2 regions of the Lysinibacillus sp. NPDC058147 genome follow, and region 1 is predicted to be linked to the other one. Evidence: riboswitches for the same ligand, from Rfam matches in the RefSeq annotation. Region 1 holds a riboswitch; the other holds the start of a gene.
The links. A riboswitch is a leader RNA that binds a small molecule or an ion and turns the genes downstream of it on or off. The one in region 1 is predicted to bind thiamine pyrophosphate.
Positions count from the first base shown of each region.

Region 1 (8,408 bases):
GACGAGGGACCAGACTGTATTTCAATTTCTGGTCATAAAATTCATGGCTTTAAAGGTTCAGGTGTATTAGCATTTCGTAAAAAAATGAAATGGCAACCGTATGCACTTGGCGGAGGGCAGGAGTTTGGTTTGCGTAGTGGAACAGTAGCTGTACCGCAAGCAGTAGCCTTATCCAAAGCAGCCCGAATGGCAGTAGAAACGATGAATGATCGTGCAAAAAAATATCGTCAATGGAATGAAGAAATATGCACGCAATTACGTGGATATGGAGATGCAGTGCATATTTTATCAACCCCACAAGGTGCGGCACATATTTTATCTTTTAGTATTCGCGACTTAAAAGGTGAAGTCATTATTAATGCATTGCAAAAACGCAATGTAATTGTATCGACATCGAGTGCTTGTTCATCGAAACAGACAAAAACAAGCCATGTTGTTGAAGCTCTAAATATTGATGAGCACTTTAAAAAGGGTGTTATTCGTTTAAGTTTTGGCGCGCATGTAACAAATGAAGATATAGTAAAGTTTAAACAAGTATTAGATGAAGTATTGATGGAACTTAAAGGAGAATTTTAAATCATGATTTGGAAAGAAATTTTAATTCGATATGGAGAGCTTTCTACAAAAGGTCGCAACAAGATGGATTTTATTCGTCGTCTACGAGAGAACATTCGTCATGCGTTTGCGGATTTAGGACATTTACACATTCGTACAGAGCGCGATCGTATGTTTATCGCCATTCAAAATGAAACACAAATGGACGTACTATTAAAAGGATTACCTAAAATTTTTGGTATCCAATCATTTAGTCCTGTGGCAGCATGTGAAAAAGACATGGAGGCCATGAAAAAACTTGCCATCACAATTATGGATACATTTAAAAATGAGCAGCTTACTTTTAAAGTAGAAGTAAAACGCACTGATAAAACATTTCCGTTAGAATCACATGCTATTCAACGCGAAATTGGTGGTTATGTTTTACCACAATATCAAAATTTATCAGTAAAGGTGAAACAGCCTGATATCGAACTTCGTGTAGAAGTGCGTCATGACGCAACATATATGATGGCACAAGTTATTCCTGGTGCAGGTGGAATGCCTGTAGGTTCGAATGGTAAATCTTTATTAATGCTTTCTGGTGGTATAGATAGTCCTGTTGCTGGTTATTTAATGATGAAACGTGGAGTGCGCTTAGAAGCGATCCACTTCTTTAGTCCACCTTATACAAGCCAAAATTCATTGGAAAAAGTAAAGGTGCTTGCTAATGAATTAACGAAATTTGGCGCTAGTATACGTTTACATGTTATTCCTTTCACTGAAATCCAAGTTCTTATTAAAGAAAAAGTACCTTCTAATGTTTCGATGACAACAACTCGTCGTATGATGTTAAAAGTTGCTGACAAAGTACGTGAAGAAATCGGTGCATTAGCAATTGTTACAGGTGAAAGTCTTGGACAAGTAGCGAGTCAAACTCTTGAAAGCCTAACAGCTATTAATGCCGTAACGAACACACCAATTTTACGTCCATTAATCTCATCAGATAAATTAGAAATTATCGATATTGCAGAGAAAATAGGCACATACGAAACGTCTATCCAACCATTTGAAGACTGCTGTACAATTTTTACTCCAGCAAGTCCAAAAACAAAGCCAAAGCTTGAAAAGGTTGAGCATTACGAAAGCTTCTCGGATTTTGATGAACTAATTGAACGAGCAGTGAAAAACCGTGAAGTCTATATTTTCCCGAAAAAAGAGCAAGAAGCCGATAAATTTGCAGATCTTTTATAGAAGAAACTGCGATTTCTTAAGCTAACGAGCCGACTCAAAAATCTTGAGTCGGTTTTTTTGTTCATTTCCTTTGCAGGTACAATTTACCGATAAAATTTTTGTATTAAAAATCTAATAACGCACATTCTATATTCACAAGGAGGTGAGACACATGGCAAACACAAATCGCAGTTCAAACCAGCTTGCAGTACCTGGCGTACAACAAGCGCTTGATCAAATGAAATACGAAATTGCACAAGAATTTGGTGTTCAATTAGGAGCTGACGCTTCAGCTCGTGCTAACGGTTCCGTTGGCGGTGAAATCACTAAACGTCTTGTACAAATGGCAGAATCTCAATTAAAAGGCATGCCAAACAACCAATAATTGCTTAATAAGCAATTATAAAATTAAAACCAGTGACCGTAAAAGGCACTGGTTTTAGTTTGTTTAAATTTTTATTTTTTTATCCCGTATTAACGGGAGTAATTTATCTGTATGAATAGAGAAGCGTCAGGCTATCCCATTTCAGTTCAACGAGAGCAAAGAAATACGTGGGGTTAACTGCCTGTAAAAACCCATTGGTGAAAGACCTCCACTGATTAAAGTTTCACTTTATCCTACAAATGATTTAAATGTAGAGACTGTATTTGAAATATCCTCACTTTGGCAAATTGCAGAAATAACTGCTATTCCATCCGCACCTGCTTTAAATACCGTAGGAGCATTCGAACAGTTTATGCCTCCGATTGCAACGATTGGGAGCTCCGGATATTGAATCCGAACTTGCTGTAAAAAATCAGTTCCACTAGGTGGATTGGCGTCACTTTTAGAAGTGGTTGAAAAAATCGGACCAATTCCTACATAATCAGCACCATACTGTAGAGCAGTTTGTAATTCAGTATGTGAATGAACAGAAACACCTAAAATCATAGGGCCAATTTTTTTACGTACCATCGACACAGGAGAATCCTTTTGTCCAATATGAACACCATCAGCTCTAAGTTTTATTGCTAACTCAACATCATCGTTGACAATAAACGGAACATTATACTGCCGACAGAGCTTTTGACATTTCCGAGCAAAATCTTCATAGGCTTGCCCAGTTAGTGTATTCGATCCTTTTTCACGATATTGAAACATAGTAATTCCAGATTGTAGAGCTTTCTCTAAAACGTTTAATGGATCTTGTTTGAAAACATTACCTGTACCCATTATAAAATATAGCTGTAGATCTTTACGTTTCATGAATAATCACCTCGCAGGAATCCTTCAAGTTTTGATAAGCAAAATGATTTGTAGGACCATGGCCATTACCAATAGATAAATCATGAGTTATTGCTAATTGAATAAATTTTTTAGCTTCCTCAATCGCTTTTTCTAAAGGTAGTCCACGACCAAGAAAAGCAGTTAATGCAGCCGAAAAAGTACAGCCTGTACCATGCGTATTTTTTGTTGCAATACGAGTGGACTGCATGGAAAATGACCGACCATCTTGGAAAAATACATAATCAGTAGCATAACATTTATCCTCTAAATGACCTCCTTTAATAATGACGCATTGAACGCCCATTTGTAATAAGACTTGAGCTGCTTCTTTAATATCAGCTAAAGAATTGATGGTCCTTCCAGAAAGGGTTTCTGCCTCAGGAATGTTCGGTGTTATGACTGTTGCTAAAGGTAGCAAACAACTGCGTAAAGCCTCAATTGCTTCTTGCTGTAATAAACTTTCTCCACCTTTTGCTATCATGACAGGATCGACAATAAGCGGAATATTTATTTCAGCTAAAATTTGTGCAATTGATTGGATTATTTCAGAGGAAAACAGCATTCCGGTTTTAACGGCGCTTATTGAAAAATCCTCGACTAGCGCTTGAAGTTGTTTCTCAACAAAACTAACTTCAATTGGAAATACATCCGATACACCAAGTGTATTCTGAGCAGTTAAAGCTGTAATAACAGACGTTCCAAACACTTTTAATTCCTGAAATGTTTTTAAATCAGCCTGTATTCCTGCACCGCCACCACTATCAGAACCAGCAATTGTCATTACAATATTCATCATTGTTCACCATCCTTGGAAATACGATGTAGTTCATTCAATACTGCAATTTGAAAATCGCCAATGTATGGAGTAGAAGAAGCGGCTTGCTCTGCCACTTTTTTATAAAGTGATAACGTTTCTACCAATTGATCAAATGGTTTATTTCCTGCGACGTAGGATGCACAACAAATTGCACTCAATAAGCAACCTGTTCCAGTAACTTCTGTCATTTGGGAATTTCCACCTGTAACCCATTGCTGGTGTTCACCATCAGTAATAAAATCCTTTTCACCGGTCACAATAACAATACAATCGTAGAGTTGAGCTACTTTTTGTGCCTCAACTTCTAAAGAAATGGAACCACTACCACTATCTACACCTTTTTGTTGCCATTCTATATCGGCTATAGCTGCAAGCTCTCCGGTATTACAACGAATTGCCGCAAAATTTATTTCCTCGAGTAATTGTTGTACCGTTTGTTTCCGGTAAGTCGTTGCACCTGCAGCAACGGGATCTAAAACAACGGGAATGCCAAGAGTATTTGCTTTTTTTCCAGCAAGTAACATTGATTCTTTCATTCGTTCATTAAGGGTACCGATATTGATCAATAATCCTGAGGCAATTGCGACCATTTCTTCAACTTCATGACTGTCATCAGCCATAACTGGAGAAGCGCCTATTGCTAATAAGCCATTTGCTTGAAAATTAGCCACAACATAATTAGTAATGCAATGAATAAGTGGATTTTGTTTACGGATAGTATGAAATACCATTTTTAGTCCTCCTTGTTGGATGGACGTAAGCGTGCAAAAAAGGCTCTTTTTCGTGTAAAAAAACACGCAAAAGAGCCTTTCATCAGTAAATAGATGTATATTGCTCCCTACGTCAGTATTAACTAACAGGTTCAAAGGGTCAGGTTTTACCTTCTCAACTCTAAATGAGTCCCCCTGCAATCATGCTTTTAGTTGTCCAAAATGTACCATATTATTCGTTCGTGTTCAATAGGGAGTTTTTATCTGTGCGAAAGCGAAGCGACAGTACCCATTACACCAAGATGAAATTGATAGAAGCAATACGTGACTGATGCCATATAGCAGAGCATGATAGTTGTCACGACTTTAATGAATTAGAGCGAATTCCATTGAAAATGATAAAAATTGAGTTTTATAATGAGCGTAACAAAAGGGGGCACTTGCCATGAAAAGAGAAGATTTAATCGCACCAGAATGGTATAACATTTCTGAGGAAATTGAAAAATATGCACAGGATTCTACGAAAAATGCATTAGTAGTTTATAACGAAAATGAAGAAATTCAATATATAACATATACAGCTTTACTTGAAAAGGCGAATCAGGCAGCACATGTATTTACATCTCAAGGTTTAAAAAAAGGTGATGTTATTTTAGTCATGGTGCCGAGATCAGTTGAAGCGTATATCGTCTATATTGCTGCCTTAAAGGCAGGTTTAACCATTATACCTAGCTCAGAAATGCTGAGAACGAAGGATATTGAATATCGAATCAATCATGCCAATGCAAAAGGTGTTATTGCATTTGAGCCTTATATTGAGCAGTTCGATAATGTGGGGAATTTACAAGAAATACAGCAATTTGTCATTGGTCATGCACATGGATCTTGGCAAGCATTGCTTGAAAAAATGGAAAACCAACCAACAACCTATATTAGTTCTACACCAACTAAGAGTACAGACATTGCATTTTTAGCATATACGAGTGGTACAACAGGCAATCCGAAGGCAGCGGTACATACACATGGCTGGGGCTACGCGCACTTACGAACTACTGCACCAAACTGGTTAGGTGTCCAAGAAGGTGATATGGTTTGGGCTACAGCGGCTCCTGGTTGGCAAAAATGGATTTGGAGTCCGTTCCTTGCTACTCTAGGAAGTGGTGCAACAGCATTTGTTTACAAAGGTCACTTCGATGCGGCAACATACCTTGCACTGCTTGAAAAATTCAATATTAATATTCTGTGCTGCACGCCAACCGAATATCGATTTATGGCGAGCCTTGAAAATTTACGAGATTTCAATTTAAGTACAATACGTCAGGCTGTGTCAGCGGGTGAACCTTTAAATAGTGAAGTGATAAAAATATTTTCCGATGCCTTTAACTTACAAGTACGAGATGGTTATGGACAAACAGAGAATACATTACTTGTTGGTACAATGGTTGGGATGGAAGCTAAAATGGGCTCAATGGGAACACCTACTCCAGGTAATACTGTTGAAATTATCAATGATCTTGGAAATCCTGTTGCAATCGGAGAAGTTGGAGATATTGCTGTACACTGTGAAACACCCGCATTATTTAAAAAATATTTAAACGATCCGGAGCGTACAAATTTACAATTTAGAGGTGAATGGTACATTACCGGAGATCGTGCATATAAAGATGAAGATGGCTATTTTTGGTTTGAAGGACGTGGGGATGATGTCATTATATCGTCTGGCTATACGATTGGCCCATTTGAGGTAGAAGATGCGTTATTGAAACATCCGGCAGTAAAAGAAACTGCCGTTGTCGCAAGTCCAGATGCAGTTCGTGGAAATGTAGTAAAGGCATTTGTTGTACTATCTGATGGAGAAGTTGGAGATGAAGCGCTTATTAAAAAACTACAAAGCCATGTAAAAACATTAACAGCCCCTTATAAATATCCTCGTGCAATTGAGTTTGTTACTGAGCTACCGAAGACTGCATCAGGCAAAATTCGTCGTGTCGAATTACGAGAACAAGAAAAAGCCTATTCTATTATTCATCATTAATTTCCTAGGAAATAATGTCGAAAATCAAAGTTCCTGCTTTGTTTATGAACTTTGATTTTTTTTTATTATTAGATAATGTAGTATAGGTTGAATAGGTTAAATAGGTTAAAGCTTTTGCAAAGTATTGGCTAACTGCCGAAAGTTGGGAATTATATTTGTTAAAACGTGTGACTTGTATATAAGTTAATTGGAATCTTGACACTCCTTAGGGATTAACGTCATAGATTTAGACCATGGAGTGTGCCAAGTAGAGGAGACGAAGGCTAAAAGTATCACATTCTGTGAAAACGCTGCGCTTTCGCACAAAAAACTCTTTTGCACAGAGAGTCTAGTCGGAACAGAAATCAACCCATGTTATGGTGATAAGCCATATTATTGCAATAAGTATGAAACAAATTAGAATATCTATCGTATAACGTATGAGGAGGCGGAAAGACATGAATGTTAAAAGGTGGACTGCTTTAATAATTGCTAGTGTATTATTAGTATTCTCTTTAGGGATCAACACTATTTTTGCAATATTTAAATCGGATTTCTTCAGCAATTTTGATGGCTGGGTGGCTGGAAATGACTTAACGGTAATGGAAGAGGTTAAAGAAGGTGGCGATATGGATAAACGTATTGCATACTTAAAGGTTGATGGTACGATTCAAGATGTTGGCTCAAGTACATTATGGCAACCAGTTTCTTATGATCATCAATTTTTCTTAGATCAATTAGATAATATTTTATATGATGATACTGTAGAAGGTATCGTCTTAAGTGTTAATTCACCAGGTGGCGGAGTAAAGGAATCAGCTGAGATATATAAGAAACTCATGGAAGTTAAGGAAGAACGACAAATTCCAATCTATGTATCTATGGATTCGATGGCAGCTTCAGGTGGTTATTACATTTCAGCACCTGCAGATAAAATATTTGCGCAACGTGATACAATTACAGGTTCAATTGGTGTCATTATGCAGTCTATTAATTATCAGGCTCTAGCAGAGAAAGTTGGTATTAAATATGAAACGTTTAAATCTGGTGAACATAAAGATATGCTTAGTCCAATGCGTGAAGTGACACCGGAAGAGCGTGCTATGATGCAAGACATGATTAATGAAACTTATCAGGAATTCGTTCATATTGTTGCCAAAGGGCGTAATATGTCTGAAGCCAATGTGAAAAAAGTTGCCGATGGACGAATTCTTAGTGGTAAGAAGGCTCTTGAAGCGGGCTTAGTAGATGAGATTGGCGATGAGGAAGCAACAATTGCTGCGCTGCGTAAAGACTTTGGTTTAGAGGACGCAGAATTATTCGAGTATTCATATGATGAGGGTGGCTGGCAATCATATGTTGGGATGAAGATTGGTTCAATCTTTGGTCCTTCAGCAGAGGAAAAAATGCTGACGAAAATTATGGCAGATTATAAAGCACCAAAAATGATGTACTTATATGGCGAAAACTAAGGAGGGAGTACAATGACAAACAATGAAATTGTTATGCAAGGTTCACCCTCTATGGAGAATGCCCTCCTAATAGATAAGCCAATTATAGATAAAAATTATGCCTTAAAAACAGCAGGCTTTTGGATACGTTTTTGGGCATTTTTATTAGATGGGTTCGTTATTACAGCTATAGGTGGAATTCTCGTTAACCCAATTTTTTATTTAATGGATTGGTCATTATCTGAAACAGTATGGTATGCACCAATTTCGATTATATCCGCTATTCTTTATTACAGTTATTTCGTATTAATGACGAAATTTTTTGGGCAAACATTAGGGAAAATGATATTTGGGTTACGTGTTATTTCATTAAAGCATGAGA
Region 1 covers NZ_JBHVUJ010000001.1:165,233-173,640, forward strand. Annotated here, with positions in the region: gene ACFVT8_RS00810 (cysteine desulfurase family protein) at 1-576, shown strand, start outside; gene thiI (tRNA uracil 4-sulfurtransferase ThiI) at 580-1,788, shown strand; gene ACFVT8_RS00820 (alpha/beta-type small acid-soluble spore protein) at 1,940-2,152, shown strand; gene thiE (thiamine phosphate synthase) at 2,381-3,013, opposite strand; gene thiD (bifunctional hydroxymethylpyrimidine kinase/phosphomethylpyrimidine kinase) at 3,003-3,827, opposite strand; gene thiM (hydroxyethylthiazole kinase) at 3,827-4,582, opposite strand; TPP riboswitch at 4,670-4,768, opposite strand; gene mbcS (acyl-CoA synthetase MbcS) at 5,007-6,596, shown strand; gene sppA (signal peptide peptidase SppA) at 7,034-8,047, shown strand; gene ACFVT8_RS00850 (RDD family protein) at 8,060-8,408, shown strand, end outside.

Region 2 (8,408 bases), on a different contig from region 1:
TAATTGATTTTCCACTATTATTGATATCCGAATCCAACTTTTTACTCCATGTGAAGGGAACTTCACATGGAGTTTTTTTATCTTAATGACCAAAAAGGCTTGTGTCTGATAAACACAAGCCCGCTCTAATAATTATCGATAAAGTTGACTGCCTGCCTTTTTAAATTCCTCGGCTTTCTCCTGCATACCTTTGTGGATTGCTTCAGTCGTATTTAAGTCTTGATCTTTTGCATAATTACGAATATCCTGTGAGATTCTCATACTACAAAACTTAGGTCCACACATTGAACAGAAGTGCGCAGTTTTCGCTCCTTCTGCAGGCAACGTTTCATCGTGGTATTCGACTGCACGCTCTGGATCAAGCGATAGGTTGAATTGATCGCGCCAGCGGAATTCAAAGCGTGCCTTAGATAGTGCATCGTCGCGCTGCTGTGCTCCCGGATGCCCTTTCGCTAAATCTGCAGCGTGTGCAGCAATTTTATACGTAATAACCCCTACACGAACATCCTCACGATTTGGTAAACCGAGATGCTCTTTAGGCGTCACATAACATAGCATTGCTGTACCATACCAACCGATCATCGCAGCACCGATGGCCGATGTAATATGGTCGTAGCCAGGCGCGATATCTGTTGTTAGCGGCCCTAAAGTATAGAAAGGCGCTTCCTTACACACCTCTAACTGCTTATCCATATTTTCTTTAATAAGATGCATTGGTACATGACCTGGTCCTTCCACCATCACCTGTACATCATGCTTCCAGGCGATTTGCGTTAACTCCCCTAGCGTTTCTAGCTCCGCAAACTGAGCCTCATCATTTGCATCTGCAATAGAACCTGGACGTAAACCATCACCTAAAGAGAAGGCAACATCATAGGTTTTCATAATTTCGCAGATTTCTTCAAAATGAGTATATAAGAAGCTCTCTTGATGGTGATATAAACACCACTGCGCCATAATTGAGCCTCCTCGAGACACTATGCCTGTTACACGATTAGCCGTTAATGGTACATAGCGTAGCAATACCCCTGCATGAATCGTGAAGTAATCAACACCTTGCTCAGCCTGTTCAATTAATGTATCACGATACACCTCCCACGTTAAATCCTCTGCCACACCATTTACTTTTTCTAGCGCTTGATAAATCGGCACTGTCCCCACTGGCACCGCAGCGTTACGGATAATCCATTCACGTGTCGTATGAATATGCTTACCAGTAGATAAATCCATAATGTTATCAGCACCCCAACGTGTAGCCCACGTCATTTTTTCTACCTCTTCTGCAATAGAGGATGATACCGCTGAATTTCCAATATTAGCGTTAATTTTCACGTGGAAGTTACGTCCAATAATCATCGGCTCAGCCTCAGGGTGATTAATATTAGATGGCAAAATAGCACGTCCTGCCGCGATCTCTGAGCGCACAAATTCCGGGTCCATATTTTCGCGTATTGCTACAAATTCCATTTCTGGAGTAATAATTCCCTTTCGTGCATAGTGAAGCTGTGTTACATTTTTACCTTTCTTCGCACGCAAAGGCTTTCTAGATAAATCCGGAAAAACATTTTCATTCATTCGCGGATCATCAGCTTTGCGGAATCCATTATCTTCTGGCTTGATAGTACGACCTTCGTACTCTTCAACATCACCTCGTTCTTTGATCCATTCACTACATAAAACTGGCAATCCTTTCGTAATATCCACCTTATATGCAGGATCAGTGTACGGGCCACTCGTATCATAAACACGTACTGGTGCATTTTCCTCTTCACCAAAGCTTCCTGTCGTTGGACTTAGAGCAATTTCACGCATTGGCACTAAAATATCTGGTCGAGATCCTTCTACGTAAACTTTTTTACTTCCTTCAAAACTTGACATAATCGTAATATTCTTGTCGCTAACTGTTGTCATAAACTACTTCGCTCCCTTTTACTTTTATACAAGGACCGAATCTAGCTCACCCAACAAAAATCAATTTCGCCTTGGCGTAATTGCGTTCGGATTTTGAATTGTGCCCGCACAATTCATTCCTTTTAAAATCCGTGACATCCGCCGGAGGCTTGTCTTCATTCAGCAGGCGTTTGGGCACCTACTAGTTAGGAAGCTTAACCGCATACATCTCATCACCTGCAAAGATAGGAGTCTTCTGCTGAATGAAGACAAAAAACCGAATCCAAAAAATTTTTTGGATCCGGCTAAGAATGTAAAGGTTTAGTTATTGCAAATAACAAAGAGTGCAATAAAGGTTAACTTTCCCACGCTGGTATGAGCCAGATCAGGTCCAAAGGGTCAAGAAACCTCTATGCGTTTCCCTCTCAGCCTGACTCATCAGACTCCCCTAGTTAATGCTATTAAGTTTGATGCTAGTTTAGCAGATATTGCTAAGAGATGGAAGCTACATTTTATTATTTTTAACTTACCTCATAACGTGTGGTTGATTTCCGTTCCGGCTGGACGCTTTGTAGCTGTCGCTTTGCTTTCGCTACAGAAAACATTTGCCGCTGACGCTTCGCTTTCGCGCAGAGCAGAGCTTCCTGGGGTCGTCCGATGAGCCGCTTCACTCGCGATGCTCGCTCCAGGGTCTCGGGCCAACACGATGTTGGTCACGAAGGCGTTATCACAGGATGTGATGCTTTTAGCCTTCGTTCCTCTATTGCTGATCCCCGAGGAGTCGCCCAGCCTCCACCCCAATCAACTTATATCTTGTTTTAAGAAATATAAATCCCTAGCTTTTAATCAGAAGAAAAGCTACCAACCTCTGAAAAGCTTTCCACCCTATCTTTTATTCTGAATAGCACCAAACTGTTAGGTAAACAACAGTTCTGCTACATAAATCACAATCGTCACTGTAATGCAGCTCACAATCGTTGAAAATAATACTGTTTGTGCAGCTGTTGCCGATTCTACGTCATATTCTAATGCTAGACTAGAACTATTTCGTGATGTCGGGAACGAACTAGCTATAAAAAGTGACTGTGCTACGACACCGTCAAGGCCAAGCACATAAATGATCAGCAATGCTACGGCTGGTCCTATGACTAGTCGTGTAAAACAGCTAATGAATACCATCTTATTGAACATGGATTTAATTTCAAGCTGTGATAGTTGTGCCCCTAAAGTTATTAATGCTACAGCGATAAAGCCATCTGCCACATGGTCTATCGGAATTCTTACAAACTGCGGAATAGCGATATTAAAATAGTTCATTGCTACACCAATAATAAGTGCATGAATAATAGGCATTTTGAGGAAGTCTTTCACAATAGACATGCCCGATTTTGCTGAAGAAATTAAATTGTACAAGCCGTAAGTATAGGTCGTCATATTTTGAAATATTACGAGAATAACCTGAATTGCTACTCCAATCGGCTGGGTCACGAAAATCATTTGTGCAACCGGAATACCATAGTTACCCGAATTAATTAGGACAACACTATTTTTAAAAACTGCTGCCTCAGTTTTTACTAAGCCGAGTCCCTTTGCTAGAAAGTGACTAAGCACCATTTGGCTTCCGATAAAGAGTAAAATAAATAACGCAACTTCTCCAAGTACAGTCAGCTCTATACTCGTTTCATATATATTCACAAAAACAGCCGCTGGCATAAAGCAATATGTAATAAGTTGAGATAACGCCTTTAAATTAAAGCGAAATTTCTTTTGTAAAACTGCGCCGAGTACTAGAAGCACTAAAATTGGAGCTACAATTTTAAAAAAAATCATACCGAGATACATCAGAGCGTGTCCCCTTTCCTCTCCTATAGTAGTGCTGTTTTTATACTTGGTCAATGTACCTCACCGTTAACTCATAGCCCTTTACGAGATATTTTCAGCCCAATTATCTTTACCATAAATATACAAAAAAGACTACCTCATATATCGAAGCAGTCTTTCTCTGGTAGAAGTTAAACAAGCTTAAATCGATTAACGACCTCTTGTAATTCTTTTGAAATTTCGTTCATATTATTGATGGACTCTGCAACCTTTTGTAGTTCCGCTTGTTGGTCAATAGCAGATGCACTTACCTGTTCTGCAGATGCAGCAGTTTCCTCAGAAATAGCAGAAATACTTTGGATTGCCATAATCGCTTGATTTTTATGCTCTAACATATGAGAAAGTTTAGCCATTAACTCACTAATTGATGTTGCAATAGAACTAGAAAGCTCACTATTGTCTTTAAACGCAACCTCAGTGCTTTGTACTGACTGATTTTGAGCGTGTATTAAGCCCGCGTTTGAGGCAATGACAGCTACCGTTTGCTGAGAATTTTCAAGAATGCTATCTACTGTTTGCTTAATAATATCTGTTTCATTTTTGGATTGCTCTGCTAGCTTTCGTACCTCTTCAGCGACAACTGCAAAACCTTTACCATGTTCGCCAGCACGTGCAGCTTCTATGCTTGCATTTAACGCTAATAAATTTGTTTGCTCAGTAATACCCTGAATAGACGCTATAATCTGATTGATATTGGCAATATTAGAAGCCAATGACTCCATTTGTTGCTGAATACGTCCATTCATTGCATTCGTTTCTAAGTTACGTTCACGTAAACTTTCGACTTCTTTCATTCCTTCGTCTGTAGTTATTTTCGTTTTATTCGATAGCTCATCCATTTCATTCGAAAGTGTTGTAATAGCATCAATTTGATCGGATAAATCAATCATTCGATAATTGGTTTCTTCTGTATCCTCAGATTGCTTTGATGCTCCCTGCGCAATTTCATTAATAGCTACCGAGACCTCTTGACTTGAAGCAACTGCTTCATTAAACGCCTCATGAACATAATTTGATGATTGATTGAGTAATGTCGTAGCATTCAGCACGGTTTGAATGGCGCTATTCGTTTGATCTAACATATTATTATAAGCCAATGCAACAGCACCAATCTCATCAGGCTTAATATATTTCTCATCCACTTTTTGAGTTAAATCTCCACTTGCAGCCGTTTCAATAGAAGTACGTAAAAACTTTAATGGTTTCAGTAATTTATAGATAAACAGTGCACTAGCAACAGCCATTAAAACAATTATAATAATTGACGCTATGATGGTAAAAGTAAGCACATGATTATAGGTTTCTAATATTTTGGATTTTGGTAGCACTAATTGTACAGTCCATGTTTCATCAATCCCATCTAAATTCATCGGAGCAAAAACGTTAAATGAATTTTCTTTAAGCTCTTCGGAATCCAAATACATACTTTTTAGCTCGCCACTATCCATTGTTTGTTTAATACTTGTCCAGTCCAAATTATCCTGCATATTTAATCCCTTTAATGACTCACCAAAGCTATTTGCAGTTAAAACTCCATTATTAGTAATAATAGCTGCGTAGCCACCATCTGGCTTTACGGACTCTGTCAATCCCTTTAAATAGTCAATAGCTATATCAGCCGTCAATGTGCCAAAAAACGATCCCGAAGCATCGACTAACGGAACAGCAATCGTTGTCATTTGTACTGTTTTGCCGTTGATAGTATATTCGTACGGTTCCGTTAGGACGGATCTTCCTTCTTCTTTCGGTATCCAATACCACTCGGAAATACTCTTGTCGTCGATGCTTTCAAGAGAAGTCGTTGTTATTCCATTTCCATCCTTATTTAAATAAGGTATAAAGCGTTTTTTTGAATCTACTAAAGTAGCATTTATTGTTGGCTCTATATTTGTGGAGTTTTGTTCGAAAACAGCTCCTACACCAAGTAAATCTTCATTATTAGTTAAGTTAGTTTCCATCATTTTTATTATGTCTTCTGCAGAAAGTTTACCTTTTTTCTCCATATCCTCGACTATACGTTTCGTCGTCAGTAAAGTCGTGTTTACTTTATTAAAGCGTTCACTCATTTTTGCTGCCGAATATTCAGCAGTTTTCAATGTTGCACTTTCTGCATCATCAACACTTTGATTCTTTAAAATAACACCTACAATAACCGTATATGTAATAAATAACACTAAAAATAAACCTATAATTAAAGCAGATAGCTTTAAAGCGATACTCCTAGACTTCCCCATCACAACACCCCATTTTTATACATAATGATAATGGATGAGAGGTCATATCACAATAAGATATTAGCGAATCAAGTAGAAATATGATGATTTATAGAGAAATATAATGTTCTCATTACAAAATTTAAATCGCCTAAAAAAGGACTAATTATCCATTTATTTTTGGTTCATTAGTAAAACATACCCTTTATATACTAAAATATTGAAATATATGATATATTATCTACTAAAGACTACGATTGGAGTGATTAACTTGAAAAAGAAAGCGTTATCGACTTTTATGGCAACAGCTATTACAGCAACATTAGTTTTGCCAGTAGTACCTGCAAACGCTGCTTCAAATGATTCATCTTTAAACCACTCAGCTCAAATTGGGATGGTAGCTGCAGCTAAAGCTAAGGGGCAAACCGTTACCATTAACAACATCACTAAAGATAAAGTACTTACATCCAATGGCCAATTTAAAATTAATAGTTCGCTGAAGCCTCTCTTAAAGACTTCTAATAGCACTGCATTAGCAAACGCCGAAGCTACTATTATCGTAAAGAACGGTGAAATTACAAGTATTACAGCACTAACTCTAACTAAAGCTGGTACAAACAAAAAAGAGGTAAATTTTGATGGCGGTGGCGAACAAATTGATGGAAGCCTAACTGTAAATGCGGATTACGTAAAAGTTCAAAATGTAAATATTAAAGATGAACTTATCGTAACTAATCGTGTAAAGAAGGAAATTACGATTGATACCGTTTCTATCGGGGATATGATTACGTTTAAACCTTTAGTGACGAGAAACATCAAATGGTTAAATGTTTCCCTAAAAGATATTAAATCTCCAAACATTAACATGGAGCGTACTAAAGTAAATGTGACTTCTGACAAAAACATTTCTAAAGTTGATGTAGTAGGTAAAGTTGCAGCATTTGAAGTTCATGCCAATGTTGATAAGCTTACTATCGATGTTGAGAAAGATTTCAGCCTTTACGGAGAAGGTAAAATTGATCAAGTGATCGTTAAGCACGGGGCAAAGGTAGCATTAGATTCAGGACATCTAATTAACAAAGTGCAGGTGGATGATAATAAAGCCTCTGTAACCTTACCAGTGGTGAATAAAACAGAGCTAAGTAAATTAGTGGCTACACCTCCGTACGTTGCAGTATCTGTTAATGGATATGACGTTTTAACAACTGAAAAATGGACGACGCAAGCTGAACGTACAGCATTCGAATCTGCCGTAAGCAGCGCAAAAGTAGTAGCTAATAATTCCAACGCCTCTCAGGAACAAGTAAACAATGCGATTACACAGTACAAAAATGCATTAGCCGTTTATCAAGCTGCACAAAAAAATGGAACAAAATATGGTTATGGCGATAAAGCTTCACTTCAATCGCTTATCAATTCTGTGCAGTATGTAACCGTTTCTTCGGATGGCTACAATGTTCCATATAACACGCCTTGGACAACTCAATATGAGAAAAATGCTTTATCTTCAGCTGTTTCATCTGCTCAAACGGTTGTGAATAATTACTATTCTACTCAAAATGATTTTACGAATGCTACGAATAATTTAAACAATGCTATCCAGACTTACAAGAACGCTTATAAATATGGTGTTAATGGAAATTATGTTGATAAATCTCAACTAACGAACCTTATCAATTCTGTTCAGTATGTAACCGTCTCTTCGGATGGCTACAACGTTCCATATAACACGCCTTGGACAACTCAAGCTGAGTATAATGCTATGTCTTCGGCGGTTTCATCTGCTCAATCAGTTGTGAATAATTACTACTCAACTCAAAACGATATTGCCAATGCTATGAGTAATTTAAACAATGCTATCTGGACTTACAAGAGTGCTCAGAAATATGGGACGAATGGGTATTATGTGGATAAATCTCAACTTTGGTCACTTATCTATTCCGTTGAATATGTAGAAGTTTCTGAAAACGGGGTTGGGTTGCCATATTATACTCATTGGACTACACAAGCTGAAAGAAACGCTTTAGATTCCGCAGTTTCATATGCTCAAAATATTTATAATAATAGCGATTCGACTCAGTATGACGTTTCTTATGCCAACGATAATTTAAGAAATGCTATTTCAACGTATAATAGTAACAAAAAAAATGGTAGAAATTAATACTATTACATTGCTAAAAGTTATAGCTCAAAAAATTAATAAAAAGGACTCGGCACATGCCGAGTCCTTTTTATTTCATATAAATTACATCTAACCCAAAACGTCCGCCTGCGAAATCTCACTCATTTTTCTCCAGTCTTTATACCACTCTTCAAATTCCTCACCTGGCTCCACTGCTAATTGCTCCTGCAGCAGCGTTGTTCAGTAAATCATAGAGCTTCATCAAGGTGAACTAACTATCTTGCTCATCAGGAGAAATTGAT
Region 2 covers NZ_JBHVUJ010000010.1:16,137-24,544, forward strand. Annotated here, with positions in the region: gene thiC (phosphomethylpyrimidine synthase ThiC) at 133-1,911, opposite strand; TPP riboswitch at 2,236-2,350, opposite strand; gene ACFVT8_RS21330 (AEC family transporter) at 2,806-3,735, opposite strand; gene ACFVT8_RS21335 (methyl-accepting chemotaxis protein) at 3,903-6,005, opposite strand; gene ACFVT8_RS21340 (S-layer protein) at 6,256-8,145, shown strand.
Region 2: another riboswitch for thiamine pyrophosphate. It lies ahead of thiC (phosphomethylpyrimidine synthase ThiC); the one in region 1 lies ahead of thiM (hydroxyethylthiazole kinase).